3 regions of the Mangrovibacter sp. MFB070 genome follow, and region 3 is predicted to be linked to each of the others. Evidence: predicted binding sites of a transcription regulator. Region 3 holds the regulator's gene; each other region holds the start of a gene.

Region 1 (4,242 bases), on a different contig from region 3:
CTGGAAGAGGCCAACCGCCTGCCTTATGCCTTGTCGGCTTATGCATTCACCCGCGATGCCCGCACAGCACTTGATGTTGGCGATGGCCTGGAAGCCGGAATGATTGGCATCAACCAGTACCGCATTGTGGCAACAGAACTGCCCTTTGGCGGCATGAAAGAGAGTGGCCATGGTTCAGAAGGCGGCAGCGAAGGCATTCATCACTACCTGACCAATAAATTTATCAGCCAGGCCTGATCCTCATAAACACAACGCACAACAACATAAAGGAAAAGACCATGAAAAGTATCGACTTTACCAGCCCACGAGCAGCAGCCCGCCCTTTTACACCCAAACTGGCGGATTTCGTAGAGCAACCGCTCTATTCCGATGTCTGGACTGACACAGACCTGGCTCCCCGCGACCGTAGCCTGATAACCATCGCCTGCCTGGTGGCGTTAAACCACGCTAATGAGTTACCGGCCCACTTACGGCGCGGCGTGGAGAACGGGCTGACTCAGACAGAGCTAAGCGCCGTGATCACTCACCTGGCGTTTTACGCGGGTTTCCCGGCTGCCATTACGGCATCGGCTTACGCTAATGCGACGTTCAGCAATAACGATAACGACGCGCAATAACACCCGGTTGCCAGCCACTCTCACTGCGCTGGCCATACCCAACATCTTCTGACTTGTGATAAGAGGCAACAAAATGAAAGCGATAAACTTTGATGAATTTGGACCTGCCAGTGTACTGAAACTGGGTGAAGCAGCAGACCCCGTACTTCGCCCGAATGATTTACTGGTGCGTACCCGCGCCGCCGGTGTGAACCGAGCAGATTTAACCCACCGCCGCGGAGGTTATGGCCGCCCCGATTTCGGTGACTCCACCATTATGGGGCTGGAAATTGCTGGCGATGTCATTGCTGTAGGGGAAAATGTCCGGGGATACACAGTGGGTGACCGGGTAATGGGGATTGTTGGTGGTGGCGCTTATGCTGAAGTTGCCCGTATAGACTACCGGATGGCAATGCCCATCCCGGGGAAAATGGATTACATCCATGCAGCAGCGATTACCGAGGTCTTTGTCACCGCTAACGAAGCACTGATTCACCTGGGGCAATTGCAGGCTGGTGAAACAGTGCTGGTGCACGCAGGTGCTGGCGGGGTTGGTGGTGCAGCAGTGCAACTGGCTCATGCCGTGGGTGCGACAGTGCTGACAACAGCCAAAAAAGAAGCGCATGGCCTGGTCCACCAACTGGGCGCAGACTACGCCATTGATTATGAGAACGAAGATTTTACCGACGTGGTTTCCCGTGTCACCGAGGGCAAAGGCGTGGATTTGATACTGGATTTTATTGGTGCGCCTTACCTTGCCCGGAATGTTAACTCCCTCAACTTTGGTGGCCGCCTGGTGCAAATTGGTATCATGGGTGGCATTGAGAACGCACAACTGCCTTTGGACCGCGTGCTGTACCGCCACTTGCGGATTATGGGAACCGTCATGAAATCCCGTTCTCAAGAAGTAAAACAGGCTATGTCGCAACGCTTTCGCGAACGCTGGTTATCCCGGTTTAATGAAGAAAGTTTAAACCCAATTATCGACAGCGTGTTCCCTCTGGCTGAAGCCAGTGCCGCGCACCAGAGAATGGAAGACGGCCTGAATGTGGGTAAAATTGTGTTAACCATGTAAATCTCACCCAGGCAGCATGGTAAAACAAGGGGGAGGAAGCAATGCGTTTCCTCTCCCCCTTCACAGGGCAACATCTCAAGCCCGCAAAGCACAGTACAAAACTGTGCCAGCACGACCTGTCATCAACACTTCCGATTCTGCTGCACATAGCACACAGCCGGTTACCCTGACAGGTACACTCCCTTTCCATCAACCGCAGTACCACACTGGATTGCATCAATCACCTATGGTATCAACCGGTATCAGCCATACTAAAAAGGCATTGTTGCTATAACCGGAATTCATGGTGTGATCCATAGCACAAAAGCTTTTTTAATTGTATGATGAATGCATTCATTCAGGGGTTACTTAAATGCGCCATACATTGCTTATTATCTGGCAATATTGCCGGGCCTTCTTCTTTATTTATGCCTGTCTGTATGCCGGGCAGTTTATTGCCACACTGCTCCCTATTACGATTCCAGGCTCCATCATTGGCATGCTGCTGCTGTTCCTGCTGCTTTCATTACAAATTCTGCCAGCCCAGTGGGTAAAACCTGGCTGCCATCTATTTATTCGTTACATGGCATTGCTGTTTGTGCCCATTGGGGTGGGGGTTATGCAGTATTTCGATTTACTGCGTACCCAGTTCGGCCCCATCGTGGTGTCGTGCACTATCAGTACCATAGTTGTTCTGGTCGTTGTCAGTTGGAGTTCTCACCTGGTCCACGGTGAACGTAAAGTGGTTGGCCAGAAAGAGGTTAAAGAGAAATGAGTGATATTTGGTGGTCGTTGCCACTGACTCTGGTGGTGTTCTTTGCAGCACGCAAGCTTGGCTCTGTGGTTAAAACCCCACTGCTTAACCCGCTGCTGGTTTCCATGGTGGTGATTATTCCCTTTCTGCTGCTCACCGGGATTAAATACCAGCACTATTTCCAGGGCAGCAAGATGCTGAACGACTGGCTGCAACCGGCTGTCGTGGCGCTGGCATTTCCGCTGTATGAACAGCTTCACCAAATTCGCGCCCGCTGGAAATCGATTATCTCTATCTGCTTTATTGGCAGTATGGTGGCAATGATAACCGGCACCAGTATTGCGCTTTTAATGGGTGCCACACCGCAAATCGCAGCGTCTATATTGCCTAAATCCGTTACCACCCCTATTGCGATGGCTGTAGGCGGGAGTATTGGCGGGCTGCCGGCAATCAGCGCGGTGTGTGTTATCTATGTCGGGATTCTGGGTGCAGTTTTTGGCCATACTCTGTTAAATGCCATGCACATCACCACCAAGGCTTCGCGTGGGCTATCTATGGGTACAGCTTCCCATGCGTTAGGCACTGCACGTTGTGCAGAACTGGATTTCCAGGAAGGCGCATTCAGCTCACTGGCACTGGTTATCTGCGGGATTATTACTTCGCTGCTTGCTCCGTTCCTCTTTCCGGTGATTCTGGCAGTTTTAGGGTAAAAGTTGCGCACAATCTCGAAAATACGCAACATATTTCACGAGTTGCATTAATAATTAGACGCTGATCACATATTCAGGTTGATGAGAACCGTACACTACGGTTCCATTAACCTGATACAAGGCATCATGTTATGCATCCCCGTTTTGTTTCAGCCTTCGAAGCCCTGCCTGTAACACTTCGTGCTTCCCTGCAACCTTTACTGGACGATAGCGCTTTTCCGGCCATGTTGACCCCGGAGCAAACACAGCACCTGCAACAACAAACCGGTATGGATAAGCACGCCCTGGCTTTTGCATTGCTGCCTTTAGCCGCAGCCTGCGCCTGGACAGGTATTTCGCATTTCAATGTGGGTGCAGTGGTGCAGGGTGCCAGTGGAGCCCTGTGGTTTGGGGCAAATATGGAGTTCCCGGGCAGCAGCATGCAACAAACCATTCATGCTGAACAAAGCGCAATTAGCCATGCATGGATGGGTGGGGAACAGGCCCTGAGCGGAATAACCGTCAACTACACACCCTGTGGGCACTGCCGCCAGTTTATGAATGAACTCAACAGTGGGTTGTCGCTGGAAATTCATTTGCCGGAACGGGCACCAGCAACACTGGGCAATTACTTGCCGGATGCCTTCGGGCCGAAAGATCTCGCTATCACCACACTGCTGCTGGATAACGAAAACCACGGGTTCATGGTTACAGGCACGGAACTGGAACAAGCGGCAATCGCCTCCGCCAACCGCAGCCACTGCCCTTACAGCCAGTCTCCAGGTGGGGTGGCATTGCAAACCCATGACGGCAATATCTTTGCCGGAAGTTATGCTGAGAACGCGGCGTTTAACCCGTCTTTACCCCCATTACAGGTTGCCCTGAACCTGCTGCGCCTGCGTGGTTACGGGGCTGAAGATATCGCTTGCGCAGCAATAGCAGAGCGTGCCAATGGGCAGATAAGCCACCATGACAGCACGGTTTCACTGCTGAATACTCTGGGTTGCCAGAAGATAACCTGCGTAGCACTCGCCTGATCAAGTGAGCATCGCGTGCTCAAAATAGCTGCAACCAGGCGGGGATAGCTTGCTCTTCACGGAGTGGTCAAGTAGCCTTGAAAACACTTTAACCGCAAGCCGAGCGTTACTG
Region 2 (4,242 bases), on a different contig from region 3:
GAGCACTTGGTGTGATTATTATTGGTCACGAGGTTCATGCTATTTTCGGTACCCAGTCAGACAATTTGCGCCAACTTCTGGAAAAACATTTTTCACAGTTATGATGGGTTATTAAGCGATAATAAAAAAGCTGGCCAGGGACCAGCTTTTTTATTATTTATCTAAAAAAATAAGGCAATCAAAATAATGATTGCCTTAAAAAAACAACATGCAGTGGCTATGATGTCGGAGAAAATAACATCAAAAAAAGAGATATAATGATGATGATTCTGTCAGGTAATGCTTACCACCAGGCTTCCACCTGCACGCCATAGTTCCAGGTATCGCTGGCTGTATTGTCGCGGAAGGTATCGCGCTTTTCGCCATCCGTCAGGTATGAAGCAAAAATACGCAGCTCCGGGCGCGACATAAATTCAGGGCCATCCGCCAGTGCCAGAGCAATAGTGTATTTCTCGCCGCTTTGCTTGTAATTTGACCCATCGTTATATGTATCTTTTTGGTAAAAGGCACCCGCTTCACCAATCCCACGCACGTAGTTAGTGAATTGATACTGTGCACGGCCAACCAACGAGACCATCCGGGTTTTATCTGTAGTGGCGGTAATATTGTTGGCTGAACCCCAGGTGAGTACGTGGTTTATCGAGAAACGGTCAGTAATCGGAATCAGGCCCGTGTTGATAATACGGTAGCCCGTGGCGCTGCTGGTGTCATTCCACATGTCATACCAGCCACCGCCCTGCGAAACCATATTCTGCGCCAGGCCTTTGTTGGCGTACTGCACTACCAACTTATTGTATCCGCCGAACATATCCTGGCTGATTTCACCTGTCAGCATGACACCGTTATCTGCATCATATAACCCGCCATAGCTTTTCTGCTTGTTGGTTGGGTTAGGCATGGCGTAGTCGATACCGACTTCCACCCAGGAGCCCTGCCAGGGTTTTAAACCGGCATAACGTAAATCAAGGTAGTTGATGTTGACGTCATTATCGTTGTCCACGCGGTAGTCGACATCATTGGCATCACCCCTTATCCATGCGAAGGAAACTGCACCCGGGCCAACGCTGTAGTTTTCAATCCCGGCACCTGCTCCGGAAATGTTCCAGTATTTTGTATCAATAATATGCAGGTCGTGACGTTGGTAGTAACGTTTGCCACCCCAGATAACGGCATCTTTATCGCCAGGTACCAGACCTTTGATTTGCAGGTTTAACTGCCGTAAACCGAATTCTGCATCATCGCCAATTGTGGTTTCATTGTCATTGGAACCATCAGAAACCATGCTGACCATACTGTCCAGGTAGAAGCTGACATCATTCTTTTTATACACTTCTGAACCCAGTTCAAGTTCGCCATATGTATCTGTTTCATTACCCAAACGGCCGAGTTTGTTTTTCTGCCATTCCTGCATACCTCCATCACTGGAAACGCCTATACCAGAACGCAAATAGCCGTGAAAATCGATAGCGTTGTCTGCCATCGCCCAGGTTGAAGTCAGCGCAGCTGTCAACGCGACAGTGAGTGTGCGTAGCGTCGTATTCATGATACCCTCTTATTGTTTGTATTACGTTCACATAATCGATGTAATAAAATGCCTAATTATGATTTCTTTCAATTTGGAACAAGCGGTAATGTGATTTGACGCAAATAAAACAACTAGTTTTGTTATCACGTGGTGAGGTTGCTCACATGTTTTTGTTATGTGAGCGTCTTACTTTTTTGTTTGGCGTTGGTGGGGTGGTTTTTCCACAGGTATTTCAGACGGACGCCTGATACAATTTGATTAGTAGCCTACGTGGAATAAGAAAGATGAAGTCTAAAAGTGCGACATTAGAGGATGTTGCCCGGTATGCAGGCGTCTCATACCAGACGGTCTCCCGGGTTTTGAATAAATCAGCCAATGTATCTGAAACTACACGCCGGAAAGTGGAGGAAGCTATTGAGGCGCTGCGCTATGTACCTAATCGTCTGGCGCAGCAACTGGTAGGGAAGCAAAGTAATACGATTGGCCTGGTTACTACTTCACTGGCGTTACACGCCCCTTCGCAGGTGGCAGCAGCGGTGAAACGTTACGCAAACCAGGATGGGTATCAGGTGCTGATTTCCATGATTGATGAGAACGTAGAACAAAGCATCCAAAGTGCTATCAATGAACTGAAGTCTCAGTGGGTTGATAAAGTGATAATTAACGTGCCTCTGGAAAGCGAAAATGCAGAAAAAATCGCTATTGAGAACGATGATATCATTTGCCTGTTTCTGGATGTGGATCCTTTCAGCTCTGTGTTTAACGTTTCGTTTAATCCGGCAGATGGTACCCGCGCCAGTGTGAAATACCTCTATGAACAAGGGCATCGTGAGATTGCGATACTGGCGGGGCCAGCACACTCCGTGTCAGCGCGCTTACGTTTGAAATCCTGGTGCGAGACGCTGGACGGTTATGGGCTAAAACCCGTGACAGTTCTGCATGGCGACTGGGATGCCCGTAGCGGGTACGCTGGCGCACTCCAGATGTTGCGTGAAACCCCTTCATTTTCTGCGGTACTGGTCGGTAATGATCAAATGGCGCTGGGCGTACTGAGTGCGTTCCATCAGCATCAACTGAGCATTCCTGGGCAGAAATCGGTGATTGGGTATGATGATACCTGGGAAAGCTCGTTCTTTTACCCTGCGTTGACCACAGTTTCTCTGGATTTAGATTTACAGGGGAAAGAAGCGGTGCGGCGTTTGCTCAATGCGGGGCAGAAAGAAGACGGGCGTTCATCCTCTGTTTTGCCTGCGAAACTGGTGGTACGTAATTCCACCGGGCCGAAACAGGATGATACCCGTGATTTGCAGCAAATTGCCGATACACTGCGCCAGCTTGCACAGCAACTGAGCTCGTAGCGAGCCAGGAGCCCGGAATGGAGCAGCTCAGTGTAGTTACTCTGCCGGGCTACGACGCCTGGTTATCCAGACTGTAGATATCGTAAAATGTCAGGCGTTTTTTATTGACCAACATCTTAGCCAGTAAATCTTTTTGCTGGTTGCTGACTTGTGAGGAAGCCTGGATGTTACTGATCAATTCGCCCGGTACATCACGTGTGTTATACCATTCGCCGTTATAACATACGCGAAAATCCAGCAGGTCTATATCTTCATACCGGTAACGTGGGTTGACATCAAAGAAGAAGAAACCGTTGAGTAATACAAACAGCCCGACATGTAGCCAGACAAAATCCTCAAGCGTTGGTGATTTCACGACAACAATCAGTGTCGCCAGCCACCCTGCGTACATGGCAACAAACAACCCTGGGTAACGGCGAATAAAGCTGATGCTAAAACGCGGCCGGTTATCCCGCTTTTCGTGGTGGTTCAGTTGCTCTATGGTATTGGTCAGCAGGCGCTGAATTTCCGTCATACAAGCCTCTACAGAAAACAATTCTGGAAATATCCTCTGGATTGTAGAGGGGTGGGGCTCAGTAACCAGTAACAGTTTCCCGGAATATTTGCATAACAGTTGCCGATTGCTGAACAGAACTCAGCCTCACACAGCCAGTGCGATGCAGAGATGCGGATGTAACCACGCCGCCGGGAAACCGGTTTTTTGAACCATAACAGAACAGAACCAGAAGTGTGTTATCTTCAGGTTCAGAATTGTGTTTGAATCAGAAAGTCACTTAGCGGACAAACTTCCATACTGAAGATGGGATTTTATCGTACAATTTATTCATCGTCAGTTCTGCAAGGCGATGATCTGCTGCTGAATAAAATACTGCCAGCTCACTATCAGAAAGTTCATATTTATTTTTTTCAATAACTCTTTCGAGGGTGTCGATGGTCTGACAACGCCTTAAACGCATCAAATAATCGGTTTTTGTTAACGGTTTGGTGATAGACATAACTTTACCTTAAGAAATATTCATACTAACAGGAATGGCTGACGGGATTTTCTTTACTCACCGTAGAAAAACACCGAAACAGGTTAAGGCCTGTTCTGCGCCACTTCTGTAAATCTTTCGCATTAATGCTGTAACTGCTGAACAACATAAAAGTGTCGTCCAGATATTCATCTATTTTCTCTATCAAGTCACTATCGTCTTCGTACTTTAATTTGTAATTAAGTGCAAAGGTTGCGATGTGCTCAATCAGATCGTTCATCTGCAGGCTGGCTGGAGATGTAGGATCATTAACCCAGGTCTGGGTACTACCCTCGAGACTCGAGAGGCAATCATGATAAAGTGATTCACAGAGGAATTTGAGCTG
Region 3 (4,242 bases):
AATAAAAGCGGTGGTTAAAGGGCTGTAACTGCACTCATGCACTCTCTGTATGCACTTAACTGATGGTGCCGGGGTTCAAGGACAGCAATAAAAAGCCGGGTAACCCCGGCTTTTTACTTTTGAAGCAGAGTGTTCCATTCATCAAGATTAGTACAGGGCTTTACCTGAACTGTCTTTTACATTGGCTTTCCATGCAGCACGAATCTGTTCAGTAACGCTTGCAGGCAGTGGAGCGTAATCCAGGTTACCAGCGATAGCGTTGCCATTTTTGTAAGCCCAGTCAAAGAACTTCAGCACTTCGGCACCTTTCTCTGCATTTTCCTGCTTTTTGTAGACCAGGATAAAAGTAGTAGAAGAGATTGGCCATGCATCTGCACCTTTCTGATAAGTCAGGTCCTGAGCAAAGGTTTTACTCCAGTCGGCTTCTTTTGCGCTGTTACTGAAGCTTTTTTGGGTCGGCTCGATTGCTTTACCGTCAGCATCAAACAACTTAGTCCAGGTCAGGTTGTTCTGTTTTGCGTAGGCATATTCAACATAACCAATAGAACCCGGCAGACGCTGTACGAATGCAGCCACGCCATCGTTCCCTTTGCCGCCCAGGCCAGTTGGCCATTTAACGGTGGTGCCTTTACCAACCTGGCTTGCCCAGTCCGGGCTTACTTTGGACAGGTAGCTGGTGAAGACGAAAGAGGTGCCTGAACCGTCTGCACGGCGAACCACATTGATGTTGGTATCCGGCAATTTGGCATTCGGGTTCAGCTTAGTGATTGCCGGGTCATTCCATTTCTTGATTTTACCCAGGTAGATATCACCCAGTGTTTTGCCATCCAGAGTCAGTTCACCTGATTTAATACCCGGGATATTAACGGCCAGAACCACGCCACCAATCACGGTCGGGAACTGGAACAAGCCATTTTTTTCCAGATCAGCATCGCTCATTGGCGCATCAGATGCACCAAAATCGACGGTTTTTGCAATGATTTGTTTGATACCACCTGAAGAACCAATTCCCTGGTAGTTTACCTGAGAACCTGTTTTCTGCTGATATTCTGCAGCCCATTTTGCATAAACCGGCGCTGGGAACGTACCACCGGCACCTGTCAGGTTAGTGGCTGCAAATGCAGTTGTGGTGGACAGAGTCAGAGCGGCGATTACAAGACGGGCTGAAGAGCTAAGCATTGCCATAATTTCTCCCGGAAAAGGTTAGATCAAAAATAATTTTTTAATCGCTGTGTTTTCAGTACCCGGGAAGAATAAGGCGAATTTGTGACAGTTTTGTGTCATTCGTGAACAATTTTCAGAATTTGTTCGGTAAAGCCGAAGGGATATTGGGTTGAGCAAAACAAAAAGGCACGCTCTGGAGCGTGCCTCAATGTGTGATGAAATACAGTAAAATTAACGAGTACCGTATACCACAATGGTTTTACCGTGAGCGGAAATCAGGTTTTGATCTTCCAGCATTTTTAAAATACGGCCCACAGTTTCACGGGAACAGCCAACAATTTGGCCAATTTCCTGACGGGTAATTTTGATTTGCATGCCATCCGGGTGGGTCATTGCATCAGGTTGTTTCGCCAGGTTAAGCAAAGTCTGTGCAATTCGGCCGGTTACATCAAGGAATGCCAGGTTCCCTACTTTTTCAGAAGTGACCTGTAAACGACGTGCCATCTGGGATGAAAGGCGCATCAGAATGTCCGGGTTTACCTGGATCAACTGGCGAAATTTTTTGTATGAAATTTCGGCTACTTCACAGGCTGTTTTTGCACGAACCCAGGCGCTACGCTCCTGGCCTTCTTCAAACAGCCCCAGTTCGCCAATAAAATCGCCTTGATTAAGATAAGAAAGGATCATCTCCTTGCCTTCTTCATCCTTGATAAGCACGGCCACAGAGCCTTTTACGATGTAATACAGCGTTTCTGCTTTCTCGCCCTGATGGATCAGGGTGCTCTTGGATGGATACTTATGAATGTGGCAATGTGACAAGAACCATTCGAGAGTCGGGTCTGTTTGGGGTTTGCCAAGCACCATGCGCGGTTATCCTCTATTATAAACTTGCTCAAAGACAGGGTAGGGCCCTGTTGGCGTTACAACATTAAATCGCCCCATTCCTGAAGCGAGCCATGAGTCGTTTGGTCTGTAATCGCTTTTTCCTCTGTAACAGGTATGACGTCACTGTCAGTCTGTTACATCTTGTTTGTTTTAGCACAGGTTTCCTGAAGTGTCTTCTATTGTCTCGTTTCAGCATGACCTGTGTCGCCTTCCATTGCCTGTTTTGTTAATGCCGCGTAATCTGTTGCGATAACACTTTAGTTGGGAGTAATGAGTATGCAGGCGCGAGTTAAATGGGTTGAAGGTTTAACATTTTTGGGTGAATCCGCCTCAGGCCACCAGGTCCTGATGGATGGTAACTCCGGTGATAAAGCGCCAAGTCCAATGGAAATGGTGCTAATGGCTGCCGGTGGATGCAGTGCCATTGATGTTGTCTCTATTTTACAAAAAGGCCGCCATAATGTGACTGATTGTGAGGTCAAACTGACATCTGAACGCCGGGAAGAAGCGCCGCGTTTGTTTACCACTATCAATTTGCACTTCATCGTTACAGGGAAAGATCTGAAAGATAATGCCGTGGCTCGCGCGGTGGATTTGTCTGCGGAAAAATATTGCTCTGTTGCGTTAATGCTTGGCAAAGCAGCCACCATCACGCACTCATGGGAAGTGGTTGAAGGCTAAGTTTTCATGGCGGGGGCTGTACTTTGCAGCGCCCGCCCGTTCTGTGCCTGTATCAGGCCCCCGCGATTTTTTTCCCTTCAGCCAGGCGTTTGACCAGTGGCGTCATGATTAACTCCATCGCCAGGCCCATCTTCCCACCCGGGACAACTAGTGTATTGATATGAGAAATAAATGACCCTTGCAGCATTGCCAAAAGCCATGGGAAATCGATATCTTCCAGCCCGCGGAAATGAATAACGACAAAACTTTCATCCAGAGAAGGAATCGCTTTGGCTGCAAAGGGGTTGGACGTATCCACGGTAGGCACTCGCTGGAAGTTAAGGTGAGTACGTGAAAACTGGGGTGTAATGTAATTGATGTAATCTTCCATTGAGCGCACCACTGAATCCATCACGGCTTCCCGGGAATGGCCGCGTTCACTGGTGTCCCTTACCAGCTTTTGAATCCACTCGAGGTTAACGATAGGTACCACGCCGACCAGGAGATCAACGTGTTGAGCGACATCACACTCCTGAGTTACCACGCCGCCGTGCAGCCCTTCATAAAACAATACATCTGTGGGTTCAGGCAGCGGTTGCCAGGGGGTAAAGGTACCAGGCACCTGATTCCAGGGAACGGCTTCATCGTAAGTGTGCAGATATTTGCGAGACTGGCCGTTACCCTGCTCGCCGTATTGCCTGAATGTGCGCTCCAGCAAGGCAAAGTCGTTGGCATCTGGCCCGAAATAACTGATATGGCGGCCAAGGTCGCGGGCTTTACGTATTGCCATATCCATTTCCGGGCGGGTATAGCGGTGAAAGCTGTCACCTTCAACTTCGGCAGCCCGCAGATTAAGCTGATTAAATATTTTACGAAAGGCAATGCTGGTTGTCGTGGTACCGGCTCCACTGGAACCGGTAACCGCAATAACAGGGTGCTTGGCTGACATAAACAACCACTCCATCAGTAAGAGGCAATGTGAAACGCACAGTACTGCAGGTTAAAGCAGTATAGTGGTGGATGCCAATACTGTGTGTGACGCCTGTGAATCAGCCCTTAAATTGGGTGCGGGGCATGATATTCACCGTTTCATGCAATTCAGACCAGACCAGAACAGCATCACCCTGTTTCAGTTGCCGTTTTACATCCGCCACTTTTTGAGCAAGTGAGCGCTCCTGCGCGCCATAATCGGTACCTTCACGTAATACAAAGGACTCAATCAGGTTATCAAGCGTATCGGGTGCTATCTGTTGCCAGGGAATGATCATTTTAATTACTTAGATAACGGGTTAACCAACTGGGGATGCGCTTTTCAAGCCACATTTCCGGGCGAGCGACGCTACCACCGATAAACCCGACATGACCACCATGATCGGTGAGTTGGTATTCAATATTTGACGGAAGTAGAGTGCTGTCTGGTATGACATGATGATCCATAAAGGGATCATCCTTTGCGTGAATAATCAGTGTATTTACCGCGATATTCGGCAGATGGGGCATGGCGCTACACTGGCGATAGTAATCCAGTGCGTC

What was found. The regulator CRP, encoded in region 3, controls carbon source genes, mostly activating them, when cyclic AMP is high. The targets are predictions, from matches to a motif close to ATGTGANNNNNNTCACAT.
Region 1: the regulator CRP is predicted to act here: its motif matches at 1,958-1,975, upstream of DT73_RS21105 (CidA/LrgA family protein).
Region 2: the regulator CRP is predicted to act here: its motif matches at 1,674-1,691, upstream of DT73_RS14085 (maltoporin).

What each region holds. Positions count from the first base shown of each region.
Region 1 covers NZ_JJMI01000050.1:11,696-15,937, reverse strand. Annotated here, with positions in the region: gene DT73_RS21120 (NAD-dependent succinate-semialdehyde dehydrogenase) at 1-237, shown strand, start outside; gene DT73_RS21115 (carboxymuconolactone decarboxylase family protein) at 279-617, shown strand; gene DT73_RS21110 (NAD(P)H-quinone oxidoreductase) at 691-1,671, shown strand; gene DT73_RS21105 (CidA/LrgA family protein) at 2,024-2,425, shown strand; gene DT73_RS21100 (CidB/LrgB family autolysis modulator) at 2,422-3,114, shown strand; gene cdd (cytidine deaminase) at 3,246-4,130, shown strand.
Region 2 covers NZ_JJMI01000025.1:402,507-406,748, reverse strand. Annotated here, with positions in the region: gene DT73_RS14090 (glucose PTS transporter subunit EIIB) at 1-104, shown strand, start outside; gene DT73_RS14085 (maltoporin) at 284-1,543, opposite strand; gene DT73_RS14080 (LacI family DNA-binding transcriptional regulator) at 1,810-2,883, shown strand; gene DT73_RS14075 (YlaC family protein) at 2,933-3,397, opposite strand; gene DT73_RS14070 (HHA domain-containing protein) at 3,657-3,878, opposite strand; gene tomB (Hha toxicity modulator TomB) at 3,904-4,242, opposite strand, start outside.
Region 3 covers NZ_JJMI01000028.1:16,610-20,851, reverse strand. Annotated here, with positions in the region: gene DT73_RS15505 (aspartate aminotransferase family protein) at 1-28, shown strand, start outside; gene pstS (phosphate ABC transporter substrate-binding protein PstS) at 148-1,185, opposite strand; gene crp (cAMP-activated global transcriptional regulator CRP) at 1,396-2,028, opposite strand; gene DT73_RS15490 (OsmC family protein) at 2,326-2,730, shown strand; gene DT73_RS15485 (phosphoribulokinase) at 2,783-3,658, opposite strand; gene DT73_RS15480 (YheU family protein) at 3,759-3,977, opposite strand; gene DT73_RS15475 (hydrolase) at 3,979-4,242, opposite strand, start outside.